One region of the Paenibacillus xanthanilyticus genome, then DNA from elsewhere that is predicted to be linked to it. Evidence: riboswitches for the same ligand, from Rfam matches in the RefSeq annotation. Region 1 holds a riboswitch; the other holds the start of a gene.
The links. A riboswitch is a leader RNA that binds a small molecule or an ion and turns the genes downstream of it on or off. The one in region 1 is predicted to bind cyclic di-AMP.
Positions count from the first base shown of each region.

Region 2: linked by a shared signal. The riboswitch ahead of ACFSKT_RS28860 (APC family permease) and the one ahead of ACFSKT_RS16195 (KamA family radical SAM protein) in region 1 are both predicted to bind cyclic di-AMP.

Region 1 covers NZ_JBHUHA010000001.1:3,761,977-3,774,126, reverse strand. The annotation lists gene ACFSKT_RS16215 (GDYXXLXY domain-containing protein) at 194-2,461, shown strand; gene ACFSKT_RS16210 (hypothetical protein) at 2,645-2,911, shown strand; gene ACFSKT_RS16205 (GH25 family lysozyme) at 2,998-3,933, opposite strand; gene ACFSKT_RS16200 (phosphatase PAP2 family protein) at 4,131-4,748, shown strand; cyclic di-AMP (ydaO/yuaA leader) riboswitch at 4,978-5,198, shown strand; gene ACFSKT_RS16195 (KamA family radical SAM protein) at 5,448-6,632, shown strand; gene ACFSKT_RS16190 (MDR family MFS transporter) at 6,843-8,384, opposite strand; gene ACFSKT_RS16185 (alpha/beta hydrolase) at 8,675-9,526, shown strand; gene ACFSKT_RS16180 (RNA polymerase sigma factor) at 9,626-10,210, shown strand; gene ACFSKT_RS16175 (CBO0543 family protein) at 10,605-11,114, shown strand; gene ACFSKT_RS16170 (hypothetical protein) at 11,109-11,513, opposite strand.
Region 2 covers NZ_JBHUHA010000002.1:2,568,493-2,580,642, forward strand. The annotation lists gene ACFSKT_RS28830 (YflT domain-containing protein) at 293-625, shown strand; gene ACFSKT_RS28835 (response regulator) at 738-4,430, shown strand; gene ACFSKT_RS28840 (CheR family methyltransferase) at 4,438-5,268, shown strand; partial or broken gene ACFSKT_RS32690 (response regulator) at 5,293-6,138, shown strand; partial or broken gene ACFSKT_RS32695 (ATP-binding protein) at 6,205-6,861, shown strand; gene ACFSKT_RS28850 (response regulator) at 7,436-7,657, shown strand; gene ACFSKT_RS28855 (SDR family oxidoreductase) at 7,847-8,650, opposite strand; cyclic di-AMP (ydaO/yuaA leader) riboswitch at 9,002-9,173, shown strand; gene ACFSKT_RS28860 (APC family permease) at 9,331-11,163, shown strand; gene ACFSKT_RS28865 (LTA synthase family protein) at 11,600-12,150, opposite strand, start outside.

The DNA.
Region 1 (12,150 bases):
CTTGAATAGGGGTATACCATACACAACTTGCTATTAGGCGGGTTTAAGGACCAGGTACCAGACGAAGATGGTACTTATTCGGCTTTCGTTCGGCCGGTATACTGAGAGCATCGGCAGCCAAGCACGGTTCTATAGACCGAATACGCTGCCGAGCTTTGACCGAAGCCATGACTTCAACTAGGAGGGTACTTCTATGCAGAAGACCTATGTCATCCGAACGGGATACGCGCTGGGGGCGGCCATGATCGCCGCCGCGGCGATTTACTTTTTTGCTTCGGGGTGGGAGGCGTTCGGCCGCGCCGCGCGGATCGCGCTTAGCGTGCTGCTGACCGCCGCGCTGTACGGCGCGTCCTTCGCGCTTTGGCGCCGCCCCCGCACCGCTTGGCTCGGCCGGATCGCGGCGGTGACGGGCTGCGCGGCGTTCGGCGTCAGCGTCGCCCTGTTGGGCCGGATCTACAATTCGCACGCGGACAGCTACGGGCTGTTTCTGCTATGGAGCGTGCCCGCGCTGCTCTTCGCTTGGTTGGTCGGGTATTGGCCATTCAAGCTGTTCGCCTACGCGCTGCTGCATCTGGCATTTTACGCTTATGTTGACGCGGCCGGCTGGCGGAGCCCGGACGAGACGCTGAACTTCATCGTCGGCGCCATCGTGGCCGCGGCGAATCTCGTGCTGTTCTTGCTGCTGGCGAAATATCGCGGGGAGGAAAAGCTGCTGCGCACGCTGGCTTTTCTGATGACGGGCTTCCAGCTTGTCTATTTATCGAATTCCTTAAGCTTCGATACGGCGGGGCTGCTGATGAACGCGGGATTCGCCGTATGGGTTGCCGCCGTCACCCGGTACGCGCTGCGCCACCGACGGGATGGCAAGCAGCTGCTGGCGATGGCCGGCCTGCATACGGCGTGTTTTCTCATTCTGAAATATATCGAGTTGGTCGTCCATTACCCTAACGTCCTGTTCTTCGCGCTTGGCGTCGCCTTCGTCGTCGGACTGCTCGCCGCGAGCGCCGCCTTCATCCGCTTCTTGAACCGGCTGGATGCGAATGAGGATGAGGAGGAGGGCCAGGCGCGGGAAATCGAACGAGCGCAAGCCGCGGATAGGCCGCCTTCGACGGAAGCGGGGCGGAAGCGCGCTCGCCGCAGAACGGTGGCCGCGCTCGATATTCAGCGCGTGCTATGGGCCGTCGTCAGCGGCGTCGGCGTCGTGATCGGCGCGGCCTGCATCGTCGGACTGACCGTGCTGGCAGCGGAGGACGCCACGCCCGAAGCGCTGGCGGTCATCAGCGTCCTGCTGCTGCTCGCGGCGGCCTTCGCCATGAAGGGCGTGCCGGCGCCGATCCGCTTCACCGTGTTGATGACCGCCGTGCTGCTCGGCCTCGTGACGGCCGCGTGGGCCGGCAAGCCGATGTACGCGCTGCTCTATGTCGCGCTGTCGCTTGTGGCGTGGGCGCTAACCAAGGGCATCGCGAAGCCGCTGCTCTTCTATGCGCTGGCGAACGTATACGCCTTCTGGCTGATGGATGCGGCGCTGTCGGATTCGCTGCGGGGCGGGTGGAACCTCCTTGCTGCCCTGTTTGCGATCAACGCGCTGGCCTGGGCGGCGGGCTCGCTCGTACGGGACGTCGACCGGAAGCGGTCGCTGCGCTACTCCGCTTACTTGGGGCTGCTCGTGCTCGGCCTTCTGCTCACGTGGGATGAAGCCGGCCACATGGCGCGTTTCATCGGCGCCAGCTTACTCTATTTCGGCGCGCTGACGGCGCTGTTGTTGACGCAAGCGCACGGAGTCAACCGCTTTTATTACCGGTGGGGGGCTGCCGCATGGGCTGTCTTCCTCGCCGTCAAATATTACGATACCGCGTGGAAGCTGCTGCACAAATCGTTCAGTCTCGCCTTAGCCGGCGCGCTCGCCATCGCCTTGACGGCGCTCTACGACCGCCGGTTCGGCGGCCAGGAAGCTGCTGCGGCGCCTTCCGTGCCAAGTCTAGGCTCCAAAGCGTTCGCGTCGATTCTGCTGCTTCAGGTCCTGCTGCTGGGCGGTGCGATCGCGGTTAACGAGACGGCGCTGGCGGGCGGAACGACCGTCAAGCTGGAGCTGGCCCCACTGGATCCGCGCTCGCTGCTGCAGGGAGATTACGTCGAGCTTAATTATGGGATTTCGACGCCTCCCGATCGGGAAGCAAGCGCATTGGAGCAGCTCGATTACGGCGCCAAGATCAAGGTCGTGCTCGCGCCGGACGCTTCGGGCGTGCATCGATTCATCCGCGTTTACCAAAGCGGAGAGAAGCTCGGCGCCGGCGAGGTTGTGATGAACGGACGATGGGAAGGATTTCGGATCGAATACGGCATCGAGCACTTCTTCATCCCGGAGGGGACGGGAGGCGAGGTGGAGCGAACGGCCAAGTTCGCGGAAGTCGTCGTCAGCCGTTCGGGCAACGGCATGATCGTCGGCCTGCTCCCTCGTTAAGGTGCGGGAATGAATAGATTCCGGCGGCGTCCAAAGGGGCGCCGCTTTTTGGCGTGAGCCTTGCCGCGGCGAGGCGGAGACAGGTATATTCGCTGGCTCGGCGGGGTACAATAAATTGACAACAAGAGGTGTAACACGCTATGCTATTTTACATACAAATCTTGAAAATAGGCGGTCTGAACAATGGCATTCAACCCTAAAATTACGGACATGCAAGTGTCGGATATCAATGACAAAACGCAACTGTACCAGTACGTTGTGACCCTTCAGGACAAGTCGAAGTATCGCTTGTTTCTTAGCAAAAATCCGGAGTGGAACTTGCAAGCGGCCAACCGCCTGCTGAACATCCCGTGCCCGATGTGCCGTAAGGACTACTACTGCAAGTGCATGGATAAGCACCTCGACAAGCTTGAGGCCGAGTTCCTGTCCAAGATCGAAGCGCAAGCGTAAATTTCCCGTTACGCAACATAGAGCCGCGCCCGCCGAGCAGCATTGCTGCCAGGCGGGCGCGGCTTTTATGCGTGGCGGGACGGCCCCTAACCGCGATAGTAAATGTATACTTTCTTCGTCTCGCCATCCCAATACGCGTTGCCGCCCAGCAAATTCGCGGCGGTGCGGACGGGGACGTACGTCGTCGAATCGATGACGGTGAAGTTGGTGACGGTCGTGCCGCCGAATTGCGGCTGTTTCTGCGCGTTGTCCCACGTGACCGGATTGCCCGTCGCCGCGCCGACTTGGCGGAGCGGGGTGTAGACATGGCCGTCGATGCTGCATCCATAGCCGGCCAGCTTGTCGTTAATGACGATTTTGATATTATCCGGCTGCGTCGTGTCGACGTCGTCCACCTCGGTGTGATCGCCGGTATATTGATCGAAGAAAGCGCGTTCCATCACATTCAGGTCGACATTGCCGCTAATGCCGTCTGTCTGCCCGCTCTGCGAATATTGGAAGACGGCCCAGCGGTTCCATGTGCTGTTGGCCATCGGCCTATTCACGCCGTAGTGGGCGATCCAGAGCGGATACTCGGCGAGCTCCTTGCCCAGATAAGACCGCGCGAAGCTTGCGCCCGAGTAGATCATGACGGGATGTCCGGTCTGCCTGCGCACGTCCTCGAGCCAGGCGTCGACCCAGTCGGTGAGCGCCGCCGCGCCGATGGAGGACGCCGCGCCTTCCACGTCGAGCACGTGGGGGAAATCGACGTCGTATCCGCTGATCGTACCGACGAAGTGCGCCGCTTCGGCGGCTGGGGTATTGCGCTCCGGATGCGCATAGTGATAGAACCCGATTTTCACGTCCGCCGCCTTGGCGCCCGTGACGTTGCGTTCGAACCGAGGGTCGGTCGAGCTGTTGCCCTCCGAAGCTTTGATGAAGGCGAACAATTTGCCGGCCGCTTTGACCCGGTTCCAATTCACGTCGCCTTGATACCTACTAACGTCAATGCCATCGACATTGCTATCGCTTCTCGCCTGCATATCGCCATCCTCCTTATTAAGATCAGTCTATGCGGCTCGTCGCGCTTCCGACACGGCCAGGCTGCCGGGCGGGAAGGAATGTTGCGGGAGGATTTCATACTTGCGGGCGCTTATCCTATAATAAATATTTGTAAACGTTCCGGCCGGACCCGGAACCGGAACCGGATACCTAATTTAGCTTGGGGGTTCTTATTATTATGCTGTGGTGGGTGTATTTGATTTTGGCGGCAGCGGGGTTTCAAGGGCTAGCGATGCTCGTGTCGCGCGAGAAATTAATGCGGTTCGACTTGGCTGTCATCGACTTCATTCAAGGCTTGGAGTCCCCGGGATTTACGGCGTTCGCCAAGACCGTGACGACGATCGGCTCGGGCAAGGTCGTCATACCGCTCGTGCTGGCGACGGCGGCCGTGCTCTTCGTCGTGCTGAAGCACCGGAAAGAATTAATTTTGCTCATCGGCGGCATGCTCGGTTCGACGCTGCTGAACGAAGGGCTGAAGCGGCTTTACGAGCGCGCCCGGCCGGATATTCACCGGATTATCGAGGAGACGGGCTACAGTTTTCCGAGCGGACATTCGATGGCGTCGTTCACGTTCTACGGCCTGCTGACGTATTTGCTGTGGCGCCATATGCCGTCGAAGCGCTGGCGCGGCGTACTGATCGCGTTCAGCGTGTTCATGATTCTCTGCATCGGCATCTCCCGCGTCTACCTGGGCGTGCATTATCCGTCCGACGTGCTCGGCGGGTATTGGGTCAGCGCCTGCTGGCTGGCTGTCTGTGTCAAATTGTTCCGCCGCCTGGGGCATGTGCGCCGGTAGCGAATGTCTGACCCGCACAAAGCCGTAGCACACCCGGCTTCCAGCGATGAAAGCGAGTGTGCCTACTTTACCTTATGGGGGTATACGCTTGGATTATGACCGCTCTCAAACAGGGCGGTCATTTTTTATGCGCCATTAGCTGCGGAGGAGGCGATGGGGCCGGAATAACGCTTGGCGGGGGAGGCGGATGTCCGAATATTCGTTTGACAATTCTGACAGATGGGGGTACACTTAGCGTACGCTTAATTCCCGTGACGCCAAGGATCGGGAAGCGGGGGAACCAATTTCGGCCCCGTTGACGCTCCGCTTGCCACGTGCAAGAGGAACGCTGCGGCCGGAACGCTTGCAGGTTTAATGATCTGCGGGCAGGGGCGAATCGTTACGCCGGTAACGTAGGGAACCATCTATCCCGAGTCCGTCAGCTAACCTCGTCAGCAGAAGATGGGTCCCGTGATCAGCACCAACTTCGCTCACATTCAGGAGACCCGAACGAACGGGTCTTTTTGTTATTTCCTGAAGACCCGGTTTCAGTCCGATGGCTTGTCGCGCCGTGCGCGCGTAAGGCTTTCGGGCGAATGCGCTGGTCTTTTTTTCTCTGGAATGAAACACGCGACGCCGCTGCATTAGACGTCAACCGTTTCCCTTGCAACACTTTTAGATCATCCTACCGATCATTATACGAGAAGGAGGTTTCTGCCAATGCCAAGCCAGGACCCTATGAATCCGGCCGTCATCCAGGCATCTGCCGCCCTAGCCGGCGGCCATCAGCGGACAGACGACGTCTTCCCCCGCCTTCCCGAGGAATCGGATTATTACGCGACGCTGATCGATTGGAACGACCCGCATGATCCGCTTCGCCAGCTGCATGAGCCGCTGAATCGGCTGAACGGGCGCACCGGGGCGATTCCGCCGCACGACGGGCTGCAGGACACCGTGCCGGGCTGCCAACATGCATTCGGGTCGAGCGCGCTGCTGAACATCGCGCCGGAATGGTTGGCCGATACGGCCAATCTCGAACCGGGGCTCGCATACATTGCCAGTCATCCGGAGATTAACCACGTGCTGCTTAACGGATTCGACGGCTTTGGTCTCTCGATGCAGCAGCTGTCGATCCTGCTTGGCCGGCTTCGCGCGATTAGCCACGTGCAAATCATCCGGTTGGCGACGGAGCTTCCCGTTCGCCAGCCGCGGCGCATTTACGAGAACGAGGCGCTGCTGGAGCTGCTGCGGACGCATTCGACGCCCGAGCGACGAATCTATGTGATGGCGCATATTACGCATCCCCGGGAATTGACCGCCGAAGCGAAGTTGAGCTTGGAAGCGCTGCAGCAAGCGGGCGCCATCGTCGTCAACCGGACGCTGCTCCTGCGCGGGATCAACGACGACGCCGCGGTGTTGAGTGAGCTGCTCGACAAGCTCGTTTGGGCAGGCATAGCGCCGTATTATTTGGCCATGGCGAACCCGAACGGCGCGCACGAGGCACATGCGCTCCCGCTTGTCCGCGCCTATGAATTGGTCGAGGAGGCGAAGGTCCTTACGACCGGCCTCGGCAAACGGGTACGCTTGTCAATGAATCATGCTTCCGGCGTCGTCGAAGTGCTGGCCGTCGAGGATGGCCGGGCCTATTTGAAGTTGTATCGGTCGGGCGACGCGAGGCAGGGGCGTTTCCTCATGCGGGATTGCGGACCGGAGTTGACCTGGTTCGACGAGCTGCATGGGACGGAGTCGGAAGCTAGCGCGGCGGCGGAATCCGAAGCCAGCGCCGCTCTGGAGACGGGCGGAGATCTCTGGCTGGAGCCCGCCCCGGACGTGCGCATCGACTGGAAGCAAGGCGAGCGCAGCGAAGAGATCGTCTCGATCAACATGATGCCGATCGGAGACTAAGCGGCCGAGCAGGCTCGCGCAGCGCCGGATCCAGGCAAGGAACAACCGACGAGCCCATGCGGCCTGTCGGTTGTTCGTCATTCAAACGCAGCTGCGCGCGACAAAAGGCCCGGAACCGACTTGCGGTTCCGGGCCTTGCTTATCTCTGGTATGAAACTTCCTACCGCCGCCAGAGGACGGCGATCGTCTTGTTATCTTGTGCGGGCGGCGTTAATGAGATGCCGCGTATTCGGCTTCTTCGGCCGCCGGGTCCATGCGTTCCTTGCTCATGATCCACGCGCAGACGAGGGCGAGCGCGGCGGGAATGACGCCGATCGCGAACGTGAACGTAATCGAGGACGAGAGCCCCTCCGTGACTTTGTCGAGCACGTCGCCCGGGATGTTCTGACGAACCGCCGGGTTGAGCAGCGCATGCGGATCGCTGAAGTCGAGCCCTTCCGGCACGGTCTGACCGGTGCCGGCGAACGAGTCGGTCAGCTTGCGCGTCAGCGCGTGGCTCTGCAGAATGCCGAAGATCGTGATGCCGAGCGTCATGCCAAGCGAGCGCAGGAAGTTGAGCGTCGAGCTCGCCGCTCCCCGCTGCTTGGCGGAGAAGGAGTGAATGGCGGCGTTGCTCAGGACGGAGAACGAAGCGCCAATGCCAAGACCGACCAATACCATGTACGCCGTCACCGTCAACCGGGACGAATCCGGCGACAGCGTCGTCAGCAGGGCAAGACCGACGACGAGTATAAGCAGCGTCGGGAGCATGATCGAGCGGTAAGGCAGCTTGGTGAGCAGGAAGCCGCCGCCCGTGGCGGTGACGACGGAGCCAAGCATCATCGGCAAGAGCACGAGGCCGGAATTCGTCGCGCTGCCGCCCAGCACGCCCTGAATGAAGATCGGGATATACACCGACGCCGTGATGAACGCCGCGCCGCTCAGCATCGCGATCAGGTTGCTTGACGCGTACAGGCGGTTCTTGAACATGCTGAACGAGATGATCGGCTCTGCCGCGCGCGATTCGATGAACAGGAACGCGATGCCGAACGCCGCGAAGCCCGCGAACAGGCCGAGTATCTCGCCGGAGCTCCATGCATACTCTTTGCCGCCGAGTTCCAGCGCGAAGATGAGACAGACGATCGCGCCGATGAGCGTGATGGCGCCGAACCAGTCGATCGGTTGTTTGCTGTGCTCGTGCGATTCCTTATAGAAGAACGCGATCATCGCAAAGGAAATCAGGCCGAGCGGCAAGTTGATGTAGAAAATCCATTCCCAGCCGATGTAGTCGGTGATGTACGCGCCGAGCAGCGGGCCGAATATGCTCGACATGCCGAAGACGGCGCCGAACAGACCGCCGAGCTTGCCGCGGTCCTGCGGCGGGACGGCATCGAACATGATCGTGAAGGTGATCGGGATGAGCGCGCCCCCGCCGATGCCTTGGATGACCCGGTAGAGCGACAGCTCGACGATCGAATCCGCGGTGCCGCACAGGATCGAGCCGATCATGAAGACGATGATGCCGAAGACGAAGAAGCGTTTGCGCCCGTACATGTCGGACAGTTTGCCGAAGATCGGCATGCCAGCCATTTCGGCGACCATGTAGGCGGAGGTGACCCAGACGAATTTGTCCAAGCCGCCCATCTCGCCGATGATCGTGCCCATCGAGGTCGCGACGATCGTGTTGTCCATCGATGCCATTAAGATGGCAAGGAGGAGGCCGGCGATAACGACGCCGGAGGATTTAGGTTTGGTGCTTATTTTCGTGCTCATGTAAGGGTGGATTCCTTTCTCGCTTGGATTGGTCCACGTGTGTCGGTCGTGGAAGTTTCCATAATTGACCTTCACATATGATACCTTGGAGCCGCGTAATTTAAAACAGTTGTTTTTCGGCTAGTTTTAGTATAGCCGTCTATACCTGACAGCAGTTTGTCAGGGTTCCAACGAGCGGACTTCATTTTATTTCGCGATGGCGGCGTCCCCGCTTGACCGGAAGCGAATGGGGGTGGGTATACTAATGAGAGAAGGTCATCTGCGAGATTGGAAAAAAGGAGGGCGGATGCATGATTCACAAGGAGCTTGATTGGAAGGCGGCGGACGGCACGCGCATGTACGGCTGCGCATGGACCCCGGAGACGGGCGCGACCGTCAAAGGCGTCGTAGGCCTCGTGCACGGCATGGGCGAGCATGCGGGGCGTTACAGCCACGTGGCCGATATGCTGACGGCCGACGGCTGGGTCGTGCTCGCGTTCGATCAGCGGGGGCACGGACGAACGGAAGGCAAGCGCGGCCATACGCCGGCGTACGAGGCGCTGCTGGAGGGTGTGGACTGGCTGCTGAAGCAGGCGGCCGAGCGTTATCCGGACGTGCCGCGCTTCTTGTTCGGGCACAGCATGGGCGGCAACGTGGCGATCAATTACTTGCTGCGCCGGCAGCCGAACCTGTCGGGGGCCATTATCACGGGGCCGTGGCTGAAGCTGGCCTTTCAGCCGCCGAAGCTGGCGGTCGTCGTAGGCCGGATCGTGGAGAAGGTGTACCCGGGCTTCTCGAATGCGCGCCCGCTGGCCGTGCAGAACTTGACGACCGACCCGGAGATGGCCAGACGGTATATCGAGGATCCGCTTGGGCACGGGAATATTACGGCGGCTTTCTTCTTCGGCGTGCAGCAGGCGGGGCAGTGGGCGCTTGCGCATGCTGCCGAGCTGAGCGTGCCGACGCTGCTCATGCACGGCGGGGACGACAAGGTGACCTCGATGGAGGCCAGCAAGCAGTTCGCCGAACGCGCGGGCGATATGTGCGAATTCATGGCCTGGCCGGGGTTCAAGCACGAGCTGCACAACGAACGAGGCCGAAGCGAGGTATTCGCTGCCATGCTGCTATGGCTGAACGCGCGGCTCATCGCCGTTGAAGCTTAAATCACAAGGCCATCCTCGGCGGCCCCCGCGGACATCGGTTGTTCACATTGCGCTGGTACACTGGTAGCAGACGAACTTGCAACCGGGAGGGGAAGCGCGATGCCGCCGTGGATGATCGAATTTGAGGATGCCGTGACGCCGCATTTTGCGCATCTTCGGACGTACTGCCGCTATTTGACGGCCAATGCATGGGAAGCCGAGGATTTGTTTCAAGACGTCATGCTGCGCGCGTACCAACATTACCGCAAAGACGGCGAGTTCCGGCATCCGCGCTCCTTGTTGTACAAAATCGCCCGCAACCTGACGATCGACGCCCATCGCAGAAGGCGCGGCGTGCACGTCCCGGTGGATGAAGCCATGCAGCATCCGAGCCACGACCCGAATTACGCGACCATGCGGGGAATGATGGAATGGATGGCCGAGACGCTGTCGGAGCGCGAGGTCGAGATGCTCATGCTGGCTGAGGTGCTCGGGTATTCCTACCAGGATATCGCGCAGCGGCTCGGATGCACGGTGCCCGCGGTCAAAATGGTGCTGCACCGCTCCAAATCCACGCTCCGCAAGCGAACGGCCGCGTCGTATGAGACCGGCTTCAGGCCGGAGCGCCTGGGGCCTGCGCGCCAAATGGGCGAACGCGCGCTAGCCGTGGAACGCTGGACGGAGGCGCTGATGCGGCTGGGTTAAGCCGGATGGCCCGCATATCGCGAGAACGGGGCAGGCCGGATGGGAATCCGTACTTCCCGGACATGAGAGCATGCTCCGTATTTTGCGGGGCTGCTTGCATCCCTCCTGCACTTCTCCGCCGGCCGGTCGATATCCGGCTCGATTTTCTCCCGCAATCTTAATCCTCAATTGTTAATCCTCGATTCTTGCCTAATGCCGGCCGCCAACGCGTGAAACGCGAATCGCAACGAAGACGCCGCCATCACCTTTATGATCCACCCGAATGAAACCCAGGCGCCCAGCGCCGCCCGCGCAACGCAATAATTTACAGATAATTGGAAAATAATCGTATGAGGGGAGGGGAAAGGGAACATAATGTTGGAAAATAAAGTAATATGAAAGAGGTAACGAAGGAATGATGCATATCGGCGTCGTCGCAGCTCTGCTGGCGATAAATTGGCGGCAAGCCGCATTCGCGAAATGGAGGAACTACCACGCCACGATTCTGTACATAATCATTTGCGATCTGGCTTACCATTACTTCTGCGCGCAATATCCGCTATGGGTGTATGAGCTCCAGAAGCCAATAGGGAGCCGTTACGCCACGGAGCTTCTGTATACGCTGATGTTTCTCCCGCTGACGGCGCTGCTTTACTTAGCGTGTTTTCCGTGGGAGGGGACATGGAAGGCGAAGGGGCGGTATATGCTGGGATGGATCGCGGCTTATGCCACATGGGAGTGGTTATTTTTGATGCTGAGGGGAATATCGCACGAGAACGGTTGGAGCATGTCGTGGTCGCTGCTGTTCTATTGCGAAATGTTCCCGATGCTGGCGCTGCACAGCAAGCGACCGCGGATGGCCTACGCGCTGAGCGTCGTCTGCGCGGGGGTATGGCTGGTTCTTTTCCGGGTGCCGCTCCTATGACCGATCGGCGGACGGAGGGCGCAGCCCGGCCTTCCCTGGAAGCGGAGCGGTCGGACCGCGTTGCGTCCGTAAGCCGCGAACCACGCGCGATACGGCCAGCAGCATGGCGCTGACGGCAGCCAGATCGACCGCGATCAGCAGGCCGAGCCGGGCGAAGAAGCCAAGGGGAAGGCCGGGTTCCGGCATCCGCGCGCGTGAGAAAGGGGGACGTACGATTCCCTCCGCAACCGCGGATGCGGCGTGTGCGCGGATCGCCGGATCGCCTTGCGCTCCGGTCGTTCGCGCCGTACCGGCGAACCAGCGGTCCGCGGACGCCAAGACGGTCGCGCCGGAGGCGAACAGAGCGAGCGAGAGGATGAGGTTAAGGGCGAGTCTGGCGCATCGTCGCGCGGTGGTCATCGGCGGGCGTCCTCCTTTTGCGTGCTTGCGGCATCATGCCATTGTTTCCCACTATAGCGCGGCAAGCTGAAGCCTTCCTAAAGCGAAGCTGAAAATGATCTTAAAATGCCGCTTGCGTCGGCCCGCTTCGCGAGCTGTTCGCCGCATCTCGGATCCCCGTCGCTCCAAGTCCAATCATCGACCGTTTCTAAGCCATCCTCCGGTACCGTTTCCGCCCCGTCTAACCTTGGGCAGGCAACACTATATCTAGTGGTGGCCTGTTGATAAACACCGCTTGCAAGGATGCCGCTCCAACGATTTCCTCCCCGCATTCGACAATCGTCCACATGCCATCCACACGCCGTCCACAAATGCTCCACATCCCGTCCACAGGCTGTCCACAAGAACGAAAAAAATTCCCAAAATCCCGATTTTCGGGCAGGAATTTCAGAAGTGCCGCAGTGAAAAGGCTTACCGCCGATTGCTACGAAACGGCGCTTTTTGTGTCGAAAAATTTTTCGAATCTAGCAAAGTGGCGCGGTTGCTGGAATGAAGGGTATCATTGCGAGTTTGAGAGGGGGAGAACGATTGACAAACACTATATATTGATATAGATTTAGTTTCGGCCGACTACATATGGTTGAAGTCGAAGCAGACT
Region 2 (12,150 bases), on a different contig from region 1:
GCGTGATGAAAAACCGCTGCTTCTCCTTGTGCAAGCGCCGCACGGCGTCCCCGCGCAAGCAGCCGGCGGTGGAAAAGCGGCTTATGTTTAGTACACACTTACACCCTCGTCCGGCGGCCTGAATCGGGTGCGCGGCAACATGCAAGGCGGCGCCGATTTGACGATAGGAGCTTGTTTCAAGCCGCATGCAGCCGGGTATATGACCATAGGCCCACAAGCGGCGGCGATACCATCGAAGCCAGATGGCTATCCCGCACCAACAAACCTACAGTTAAAAGCGGAGGGATGGACGATGCAGCAAACACCGAACGTTCAAATCGTAACGACGGCGATGGATGCCCTGCACGCGGTCCGGGATCTAAACCGCCGAGGCTTCCGTCAGGACAACATTTACGTGATGGCGCACGACCGGGACGAGACCAAGACGCTGGCCGACGCCACCGACGCGAATGAAATCGGCATGGCCGAGGAAGGCGCGTTCACGTCCATGGCGAACGTATTCCGCTCCAGAGGCGACGAAATCCGCGCCAAGCTTCAAGCGATCGGCATCCCCGAATCGGAGGCCGAGCGTTACGAGGAAGAGCTCGATCAAGGCCGACTGCTAGTCATTACGAACGTACAATAACGAAGAACGTATCTACCATAGTGCGAACGGTCGCAAACCCCCTCGGGTCGGCGGCCTGTTCGCACGTGCGCATTTATATTTCAACCAAAAAGGACGCAGGTGAGCGAACGACGTGAAGACAAAGACGAGGTTATCCATCAGTTTCATTGCGATCATTCTGCTGCTCGGTTTCTTGAGCATGACCGGGCTGAACAACGTGACGCGCATGGGGGAAAAGCTGGACGAGGTATACGACAATCGCTACCAGAAGCTCGTGCTCGCTTTTGAATTGAAAGGCTACGTCCAGAATACGGCGAAGGGCTTGGTCAACATCCTGACGATGCCGACGGCCGCCAATCTCATCAAGAACGAGGCGCTGCTCGTCGACGAACCGGCCGCGGCGCGCGAACGAATCGCCCAGCTCCGCGACATCGTCACGAACGACATCCGGCAGACGCTGTTCGCGGACGTCAACCGCACCGTGGAGAATTTCTTCAGCTATGAAAAGCAGGTCATCGAGCTCGTTCGGCAGGGCAAGAGCCAAGAGGCGATCGCGCTGCGCGAGAAGGAAGGCCTCCAGTTCCAGAACGAGGCGATCGCCGCCATCGACGCATTGACCAATTATCAGCGCAGCGCGATGGACGAAGCCGTCGACTCCGCCCGCCAGGCCAACACCGAAGCGCGCGCCGTCCTGATCACCGCCTCCATCGTCGGTCTGTTCCTGGGCATCTTGACGATGCTGTGGAATTTGACCGGCGTCACCAAGGGGTTGAACAACCTGACGATACTGATTCACGCCTATGCGCAAGGCACGCTCGACCGGAACGTCCGCAAGCGGACGGAGACCGGCGACGAATTCGGCACGGTGGCCCGAGCCTTCAATGCGCTCGCCGACGATCTCGAGGAGAAGACGGCGGCGGAGCTTGCCTACAACCGCAAGATCGAGGACGAAGCCTGGATCAAGACCAATCTGGCGAACGTCTCCGTCCTCCTGCAGAACGAACAGAACCTGGAGCCGCTCTGCAAAACCTTCATCGAGCAGCTCATTCCGATCACGGGCGCGACCTACGGCGGCCTCTACATCCGCGAAGGACTCGGCGACGAGAACCGGCTGAAGCTGACGGGCGCCTATGCCCCGCATGATCCGGAGCTGTTCGAGCAATCGTTCGCGTTCGGGCAAGGACTCGTCGGCCAATGCGCCGTCTCGCAGGAGACGATTCAGCTGGACGATCTGCCGGCTTCCCATGTCAAGGTCATGACCGGCCTGGGCGAGACGAGTCCGCTTCATCTGCTGCTCGTCCCGGTCATGTACCAAGGCCGCCTGCTCGGCGTCGCGGAGATCGCTTCGTTCGAAGCGTTCGACCCGCGCCAGCGCGAGCTGTTGCATGAGCTGGCCACGGCGCTCGGCATTATTCTGAATAACCTGTTCGGCCGCATGCGAATCGAGGAGCTGCTGCGCGAGTCGCAGGCGCTTAGCGAGGAGATGCAGGTGCAGTCCGAAGAGCTGATGAGCCAGCAGGAAGAGCTGCGCCGCTCCAACGACCGGCTGGAGGAGCAGACCCGCGCGCTCAAGAAATCCGAGGAGCAGCTGCAGTCACAGCAGGAGGAGCTGGAGCAGACCAACGACGAGCTGCTGCAGAAGACCCACCTGCTCGAGCTGCAGATGCGCCAGACCGAGCAGAAGAACGAGCAGATCGAGAAGACGAAGAACGCGCTCGAGAAGCAGACCGTCCAGCTCGCGCTCGCGTCCAAATACAAGTCCGAGTTCCTCGCGAACATGTCTCACGAGCTTCGCACCCCGCTCAACTCGATGCTCATTCTGTCGCAGATGCTGATGGACAACAAGGAGCGCAATTTGACCGGCAAGCAGATCGAGTTCGCCACGACGATTCATTCCGCCGGCGGCGACCTGCTTAAGCTGATCGACGAGATTCTCGACCTGTCCAAGATCGGCGCGGGCAAAATGAACCTCGTCACCGAGCACGTGCCGGTCGCGGACATTTTGTCGTCCATGCGCCGCAGTTTCACCCCGGTCGGCCAGCAGAAGGAGCTTAGCTTCGAGGTGCAGATCGCGCCGGATATGCCGAAGGAAATCTATACGGATAGCCACCGGGTGAAGCAGGTGCTCAAGAATCTATTGTCCAACGCCTTCAAGTTCACGCATCGAGGCGGCGTCGTGCTTGCGGCGCGTCTGGCGACGGCGGAGGAAGCCGCCGGGCTTGGCAAAGCGCACGACGCCGGACGGATGATCGCCTTCGACGTGCGCGATACGGGCATCGGGATCGCACCGGATAAGCAGGATATTATTTTCGAAGCGTTCCAGCAGGTCGACGGCACGACCAGCCGCGTCTACGGCGGCACGGGCCTGGGCCTTGCGATCAGCCGGGACATGTCCGGCCTGCTCGGCGGCGGCATCACGCTCGAGAGCGCCGAAGGCAAGGGCAGCACGTTCACGCTGCTGCTGCCCGAGTACCACGTCGCCGACCCGCTCCGGGCGACCGAGCGCGAAGGGGCCGCGGCGGTCCTCGCCGACGCCATCCTGCCTAGCGCGGCGGCGCTGCTCGCCGCCCCTTCCACGGAGGCGTCCCCGCCGGCGCCCCCGGCGCCGCCGGAAGAGCGCGTCGCCGACGACCGGGAAGCGATCGGCCCGGAAGACCGCGTCGTGCTGATCGTCGAGGACGACGCCAACTTCGCCCGCGTCCTGCTCGATATCGCGCGCGGCCGCGGCTTCAAAGGCATCGTCGCCCTGCAGGGCGACCACGGCGTGGCCAACGCCAAGACGTATAAACCGGATGCGATCCTGCTCGACATCATGCTGCCGGTCATGGATGGCTGGTCGGTGCTGCATCACCTGAAGCACGACCCGGATACGCGCCATATTCCGGTTCACGTCATCTCCATGATGGACGACGTCCAGCAAGGGCTGTCGATGGGCGCCATCGCGTACTTGAAGAAGCCGGCCGCCAAGGAGAAGCTCGACCACCTGTTCGGCCAGATCGAATCGTTCCTCGAACGGGATCTGAAGCATCTGCTCGTCGTCGAGGACGATTACGCGCAGCGCACCAGCATCATGGAGCTGATCGGGCACGACGACGTCGTCATCAAGGCCGTCTCGACCGGCAAGGCCGCGCTCGAGGAGCTGTCCGCCCAGCATTACGACTGCATGGTCCTGGATCTGGGACTGCCGGACATCTCCGGCTTCGCCCTGCTCGACGCGATTCGCCGCAACGAGAGTCTGCGCGATCTGCCGATCATCATCTATACCGGCCGCGAATTGGAGAAAAAGGAAGAACTCCAGTTGAAGAAATACGCGGAAACGATCATTATTAAAGACGTGAAGTCCCCCGAGCGGCTGCTCGACGAAACGACGCTGTTCCTGCACCGGGTCGTCGCCGACCTGCCCGAAGACAAGCGCAACGTGCTGCGCCAGCTGCACAGCGTGGAAGCGATCTTCGAAGGCAAGGACATCCTGATCGTCGACGACGATATTCGCAACGTGTTTGCGTTATCGAGCGCGCTTGAAGGGTATAAGATGAATATAAGCTTTGCCGAGAACGGACGAGAGGCGCTCGAGGCGCTGGAGAAGAATCCGGAGACGCAGCTCATTCTGATGGACATGATGATGCCGGACATGGACGGGTACGAGACGATGCGGCACATCCGCGCCAACCCGGCCTTCGAGAAGCTGCCGATTATCGCCATCACGGCCAAAGCAATGAAAGAAGACCGCGACAAATGCATCGAGGCCGGCGCGTCCGACTATATCGCCAAGCCGGTCAATATTGATCAACTGCTGTCATTGATGAGGGTGTGGTTATATAAATAACGAATGGATGGATAGCGACGCCAGCGAACGGGAGCGGATCGAGATCACGCTGCTTCTCGAAGGACTCTTTCAACTGTACGGCTATGATTTTCGCAATTACGCGTTCTCCTCGGTACGCCGGCGCATCTGGCACCGCGTCCAGGCGGAACGTCTGCCGAACGTGACGGCGCTCACCGAGCGGATTTTGCACGACCGCGAGACGATGAATCGGCTATTAGCGGATCTGACGATCCATGTCACCGAGATGTTCCGCGATCCGGAAGTATTCCTCGCCTTCCGCCAACATGTCGTGCCGCTGCTGCGGACGTACCCGTTCATTCGGATCTGGCATGCGGGCTGCTCGACGGGCGAGGAAGTTTACTCGATGGCAATCCTGCTCAAAGAGGAAGGCTTATACGACAAAACGCGTATTTACGCGACCGATATGAACGAACGCGTGCTCGATCTCGCGCGGGAAGGCGTATTTCCGATCGATCGGATGCAGACGTTCACCCGCAATTACATGGAGGCCGGCGGCAAAGACGCGTTCAGCCGGTACTATACCGCGCGCTACGACTCCGTCCTGTTCCATTCGGAGCTGAAGGAGAATATCGTCTTTGCCCAGCATAATTTGGTCACGGACCGCTCGTTCAACGAGTTCAACGTCATTTTCTGCCGCAATGTCATGATATATTTCAATAAAGAGCTTCAAAACCATGTGCATAGCCTGCTGTACGACAGTCTCAGCACCTTCGGGGTGCTCGCGCTCGGCACCAAGGAATCGATCAACTTTACGAAGCACGCGGACGCTTATGAAGAATTGGATGCCTACAGCAGGCTGTACCGGAAGATGAAATAGTAGAGGCAGGTGAACGTGAAGGCGATGGTAACATACGACGGACCCATTAACATCCTGCTCGTGGATGACCACCCCGACAATCTGCTCGCGCTGGAGGCCGTTCTCGGCGATTTGAATTACAACCTGGTCAAGTGCCTCTCGGGCGAGGAAGCGCTGCGCAGCTTGCTGCGGGAAGAATTCGCCGTTATTCTGCTGGACGTGCAGATGCCGGAGATGGACGGCTTCGAGACGGCGCGCCTGATCAAAATGAGAGAGAAGACGCGCGAGACGCCGATCATTTTCATTTCCGCCACCAGCAAGGAATCGGAGCACTTCTTCACCGGCTACGAAGTCGGCGCGATCGACTATATGCTCAAGCCTTTCGTGCCCCAGATCCTGCGGACGAAAATCGAAGGCTTCGTGCGGATGTACATCGGCACGAAGACGCTTCAGCTGCAGACCGAGCTGCTCCATCAGAAGACGCGGGAGCTGGAGAAAATGAACCGCGAGCTGATGCGCACCGCCTACCAGCTGAACAAAACGCAGGCGCTCGCCCGCGCCGTGCAGGAGACCAGCAGCGACACGATGGTCACCTTCGACCGCGAAGGGCGCATTCTGGCGGTGAATCCCGCGCTTACGGCGATGTTCGGCTATCTGGAGAGCGAAGTGATCGGGACGCCGATCGAGCACCTGATTCCCTGTTTCGAGGGCGGCGGCTTCAAGGAGCCGGAGGGGGATGCCAAATCCGGCATGCCGACCGGCAAGCGGATCGAGCTGGCGCCGATGCGCAAGGACGGCAGCCGGTTCCCGGCGGAGATTCAGGTCGGCGTCGCCACGGTGGACGACGACCGGATCTACGCCTGCACGATCAGCGATATGACCGAGCGGAAGCAGTTCGAGCTCGACCTCATGAAGGCGAAGGACGCGGCCGAGATCGCGGCGCGCGCGAAGACCGACTTCCTCGCCATGGTCAGCCACGAGATTCGCACGCCGATGAACGGCGTGCTCGGCATGACCGAGCTCCTGCTGGAGACCGGCTTATCGCCCGAGCAGCAGGATTACGCCGAGATTATCCATAAGAGCGGCGATGCATTGCTCTCGGTCATTAACGATATTCTCGATTACGCGAAGATCGAATCCGGCAAGCTCGAGGTCGAAGAGATGCCGTTCCAATTGGACCTCATCGTCTCGGAGACATTCGAGCTGTTCACCGCCAAGACGAAGCAGCTCGGTCTGCATCTTGCATACGAGCTGGATCCCGGGCTGCCAAAGATCGTCATCGGCGACGGACTGAAGCTTCGCCAAGTGCTGATCAATCTGGTCGGCAACGCGGTCAAATTCACCCCGAAGGGCTCCATTAGGGTCGAAGCGAAATTGGGCCGCATGGACGAGGACGCGATCGAAGTGCAATTCGCCGTGCACGACACGGGCGTCGGTATCCCCGAAGAGAAGCTGCCGCTGCTCTTCCAGCCATTCTCGCAAGTGGATACGTCGCTCACCCGGCGTTACGGCGGAACCGGCCTCGGCCTCGCGATCTGCAAGAACCTCGTCGAGCTGATGCGCGGCACGATTCACGTCGAGACGAATGAAGCCGCCGGGGCCACCTTCCGCTTCACGGTCACCGTCAAGCCATATGGCGAGGAAGGCTACTGGAACCAGGAGGAAGGCACCGACCTGACTCCATGGATGACGCCGCCGGGCTGGTTCCATGAGGCGCTGTCCGAAGCGGAACCGACCGTAGGCGCGACCGAGCCCCCGGTTGACGCCCTAACCTTAGTCGGCTCTGCCGATGCGATGGTGCTGGAGGCAAGCGCGGCTACGCCTGGCTTGACCGCTACCCTGCCGGCGGGCACCCCTGCCGCAAGCGCGGGCAGACCGTCCGCCAGAGCCGAGAGGCCGGGCCTGGAAGGCCGGGCGCCTTCGCGCATTCCGGAGATTAGCTTCGCCTCGTTGTTCGAAGCCGGCAGCCGGGAGCTCTCCTGCACGCTCGAGGTTATCCCGGAAGAGACCTCGCCGGCGATCGGCGCCGCGGCGCCGCAGGTGCTGGTCGCCGACGACAACGAGATCAACCAGAAGCTGACAATTGGCATGCTGGAGAAGCTCGGCATCCGGGCCGATGTCGCCGCGGACGGCGGGGGAAGCGGTGGCCAAGTCGGCCGCCAACCGGTATGCGCTCATTCTGATGGATATGCGCATGCCGGTCATGGACGGACTGGAGGCGACCCGGCAGGTGCTCGCCGCGAACGAAGCGCCCCATACGCCGGTGGTCGTCGCCATGACAGCCAACGTCCTGCCTGCCGACCGCCAGCGCTGCCTGGAAGCCGGCATGGCCGATTTTCTGGCCAAACCGCTGCAATTCGAAGCCGTTAAGCGGCTGCTGCAGCGTTACCGTTTGCTTGACACCATGTAGGGTAAGCGAGGATTTTACGGAGGTTTGCATGGCAAGAAGGGCTGTTCCGGCACGTCATCGCGAGATGACGACGTGCGGAAGCAGCCCTTCTTTGGTTGCGGCGTGAATTCGGCCCAGCCGGGACAACGCGTCCGCTGCTTGCATCCGCCAGCCTTCTTTCGCCGGCAAGCGGATGCGGCGGCACGACGCTTAGCCCCGCAGCAGCGACTCCGCGCCGTCGACGAACACTTCGGTCCCCGTGATATGATTCGACTCGTCGGAAGCCAGGAACAGCACCAGATTCGCGACCTGCGCCGGCTTGCCCGGACCATCCTCGAGCGGCTGATCGCCTTCTGGGAACTCCATCGGGATCGTTACCTCGTCAAGCTCCGGCTTGCGGTCCGTGTTCTGGTCGATATGCGTCGTGATGGCGCCCGGGCAGATCGCGTTGACGCGAATGCCGAACTTGGCCAGCTCGAGCGCGGCCATCTTCGTGAAGGCGACTTGTCCGGCCTTGGACGTGCTGTAGGCGCTGAAGCCGATGTTCGAGAAGACGCGGTTGCCGTTGATCGAGCTCGTGACGATGATGCTCCCGCCGTTCTCCTTCAATGCCGGAATCGCGTGTTTCACCGTCAGGAACGTGCCTTTGAGGTTAATATCGATCGTCGTGCCGAATTCCTCCGGCGTCATCGTCTCGATCGGCGCGAGCACGCCGTTGATGCCCGCGTTGGCGAATACGATATCGAGCCGCCCCCATTTCTCGGCCACCTTCCGGTACGCCGCCTCCATGTCTTCGCTGCTCGAAATATCCGCGCCGATCGCAAGCGCTTCGCCGCCCGCCTTCTCGATGCGCGCCAGGACGGCCGATACCCGGTCCTCTTCCCGGTCGAGGAGCGCCACCTTCGCGCCCTGCTCCGCCAGACGCAGCGCCGCGGCGCGTCCGATGCCCGATCCCGCGCCGGTGACGACCGCGACCTTCCCTTCAACTCTCCCCTGCCCGTTTGCTTGTGCCATATCCCCTGCCCCTTCCTAACTAACTTGGACTGTGCTTCCATCTAATACCCGTTTGGTATTTCCCAAAAACACGACCGGCTATTCAGGCAGCCGATTGCTCGCCGCGAGAGAAGCCGCCCGCAGACCGAGGTCTGCCGCATTCCCCCTCGTTTACCGGCCTTGCCTTGTTTGTAGGTCTTCCAGCCCGTTTTCAGCGAAAAGGCGAAAAACGCCGCGATAAAGACAGCTTGGCTGCGATAACGACGCATGTAAGCGCTGCTTCCGTCCGAATCCGCCTTACACCCGGGAGCGGCCGTTTCTTCGTCCTTTTACACCCTGCGCGCCACGGGAGTATGATAGCTTGCGTACAGCATCCAACATTCGCTGAATTTCCGAACAGGAAAACGGGGGAACCAAACGCGACGCCGCAAGCCGGCGCTCGCAGGGGTGAATCGGCATCCGCGCACGAAGCGCGCAGGCCGTAGGGCGACTCTAACCGCCCGAATCCGTCAGCTAACCTCGTAAGCGTTATTAGAGGGGGGTAAAACTTAGGCGTTCGCACGTTGAACGCAGGGGTATTTCCTCTGCGTTATTTGGCATGCCCCCAAACGCGGTCCAGGCGCAGCATTCTTTTGTAAAGCCGTTATTTGGACGCGCGCGGGCGCGGGTAAAGAAATGACAATGACATTCTCCGGGTGGTGATGCGGGTGTTTACTGCACTCAAACGTTTATTGATCGGGCGCCCTCTGAAATCGGCTGAGCTCGGCGAACAAAAACTGAACAAAACGAAGGCGCTGGCGATTCTGTCCTCTGACGCCCTCTCCTCGGTCGCTTACGGACCGGAACAAATTTTAATCGTGCTGATGACCGCCGGCCCCATCGCGTTCTGGTATTCGATTCCGATCGCGATCGGCGTGCTGGTGCTCCTGCTGGCGCTTATTCTGTCGTACCGGCAAATTATCCATGCGTATCCGCACGGCGGCGGCGCCTACGTCGTCTCCAAGGAGAACCTCGGCATCTTGCCCGGGCTCGTGGCCGGCGGCTCGCTGCTCGTCGACTATATCCTCACGGTGGCGGTCAGCGTATCGGCCGGTACGGACGCGATTACGTCCGCCTTTCCGTCGCTGCATGACTATACCGTGCCGATCGCGATCGCGTTCGTTTTGTTTATCACGGTCTTGAATTTGCGCGGGGTGACCGAATCCGCTTCGGTGCTGGCGTACCCCGTCTATCTATTCGTGCTCGCGCTGTTCATCATGATCGGCGTGGGCATCTACGACATCGCCAGCGGCCATGTGCCGCGCGAGCTGCATGCTTCCCTCGGCACGCCCGTCGCGGGTATCAGCCTCTTCCTGCTGCTGAAGGCGTTCGCCTCGGGCAGCTCCGCCCTGACGGGGGTAGAGGCGATCTCCAACGCGATCCCGAACTTCAAGTCGCCCGCGCCCAACAACGCGGCGAAGACGCTCGCCGCGATGGGCCTGCTATTGGCGCTCCTCTTCTCGGGCATCGTCTTCCTGGCGTGGTATTACGGGATTACGCCGCACCCCGAGGTGACGGTCGTCTCGGAGATCGCGGAGCAGACGTTCGGCCGTAACGCGATGTACTTCGTCATCCAAGGCACGACGGCGCTGATCCTCATCCTAGCGGCCAATACCGGCTACTCCGCGTTCCCGCTGCTGGCGGTCAGTCTCGCCAAGGATAAATTCATCCCGCGGATGTTCACCGTGCGCGGCGACCGCCTCGGGTATTCGAACGGTATTCTCATGCTGGGCTTGTCGTCGATTCTGCTCATTATTCTATTCAAGGGCCAGACCGAGCATCTGATTCCGCTCTACGCGGTCGGCGTCTTCATTCCGTTCACGCTGTCGCAGACCGGCATGCTATTGAAGTGGATTCGCGAGAAGCCGAAGGGCTGGGGGCTCAAGCTGGCGATCAACGGCATCGGCGCGCTCATCTGCCTTGTCGTGACGCTGATGTTCTTCTTGACGAAATTCCAGCAGGTCTGGCCGGTATTGGTCTTCCTGCCGCTCATTATTTTGCTCTTCCGCCAGATCCGCAAGCACTACGACGCCGTCGGCGACCAGCTCCGCCTGTCCACGTGCGAACCGCCGATCACGATCGAGGGCAACGTTATTATTGTGCCGGTGGCGGGCATGACCCACGTCGTGGAGAACTCGCTGCGTTATGCCAAATCGCTGAAGCCGGAGCAGATCATCGCCGTCCACGTCCCGTTCGAGCGCGAGGAAGAGGCCGTCTTCGAGGAGAAGTGGAAGCAGTGGCAGCCGGACGTGCGGCTTGTCACGCTGCATTCCCCGTACCGCAGCATCATCCAGCCGCTGACGAAATTCATCGATACGGTGCAGCGTAAAGCGGGCGAGATGAACGTGCAGGTGACCGTCGTCATCCCGCAATTCATTCCGAAGAAAGGCTGGCACCATATTTTGCATAACCAGTCAAGCTTGCTCATCCGCGCGCATCTGCTGTATCGCCGGGACGTCATCATCACGACGGTGCCGTATCATTTGAAGAAATAAGGGGGGCTTCCTCCCCCTTCCCCCTCCGCTGAGGGGAACCAAGCATATGCTTCCGAAGTGCGCTTTCCGTTGGAAAACGCTCAGACTTCGCCCTCTGGACTCCCTATTTCGTGCTGGCATATTTGTTCCCGGTCGGCGGGTTGCTTCGAGCTGGCACGCTTTTGTCCTCGCGGACAAAGCTTCAGTAGACGCTTTTCCTTAACCCAACAGCATGGCCCTCCTAAAGAGGGCAACCAAAGAGCCCGGCCCAGCGTATGCTTCCGAAGCACGTTTTCCGCCAGAACACTCTTAGCTACCTTCGCTTTCGTCCGCTTCCGCGGACGCGCTTTACGTTTTAGTTTCAAAATGGTTAGTTGCATCATTTCCTAAACAGCAAGAAAGCAGGGACCCCATGGGTACCCTGCTTTTTTTATCGTATGGGTGAGACTGCATGCCCCTACTTCTCGCGATCGGGCAGCTGCTCGACGTAGCTGTCCGAATACTTCAGCAGGTTCAGCGCGCTCTCGTAATCTTGCTCCGTCACGCTCTCGACCGGCTTGGCCTCGCCGCCCGTCAGCGGGTATTCCACGCCATCCTCGAACCCGACGCCCGGAATGTACAGCGATTCCCCGCTCAGGAATGAGCCCGACGGCAGGTAGTAGCGCTGCGGGAGCACATTGCGTGTTTTCTGGTTCAGCAGATCCTGTCCAAAATGAATATGGTCCCCCAACGAAATGCCCAGCAGGTTCATCGCCGTCGGCATGACGTCGGACTGGCCGCCGATCTGCTGCTGCCGCGACGGGTACGTCACGTTGTCGCCTGCGATGATGAGCGGGATGTTGATCATGTCATGGTACGTATACGCTCTGCCGTAGATCTCTTCCATCAAGCGCTTGTCGCTGCTGTCGAGGGAGTATTTGGGCAGGCCGAGATGGTCGCCGTAGAGGAGCAGGATGCTGTTCTCCCACACCCCATTGGCCTTCAGCTCCTCGATGAACTTGCCCAGCG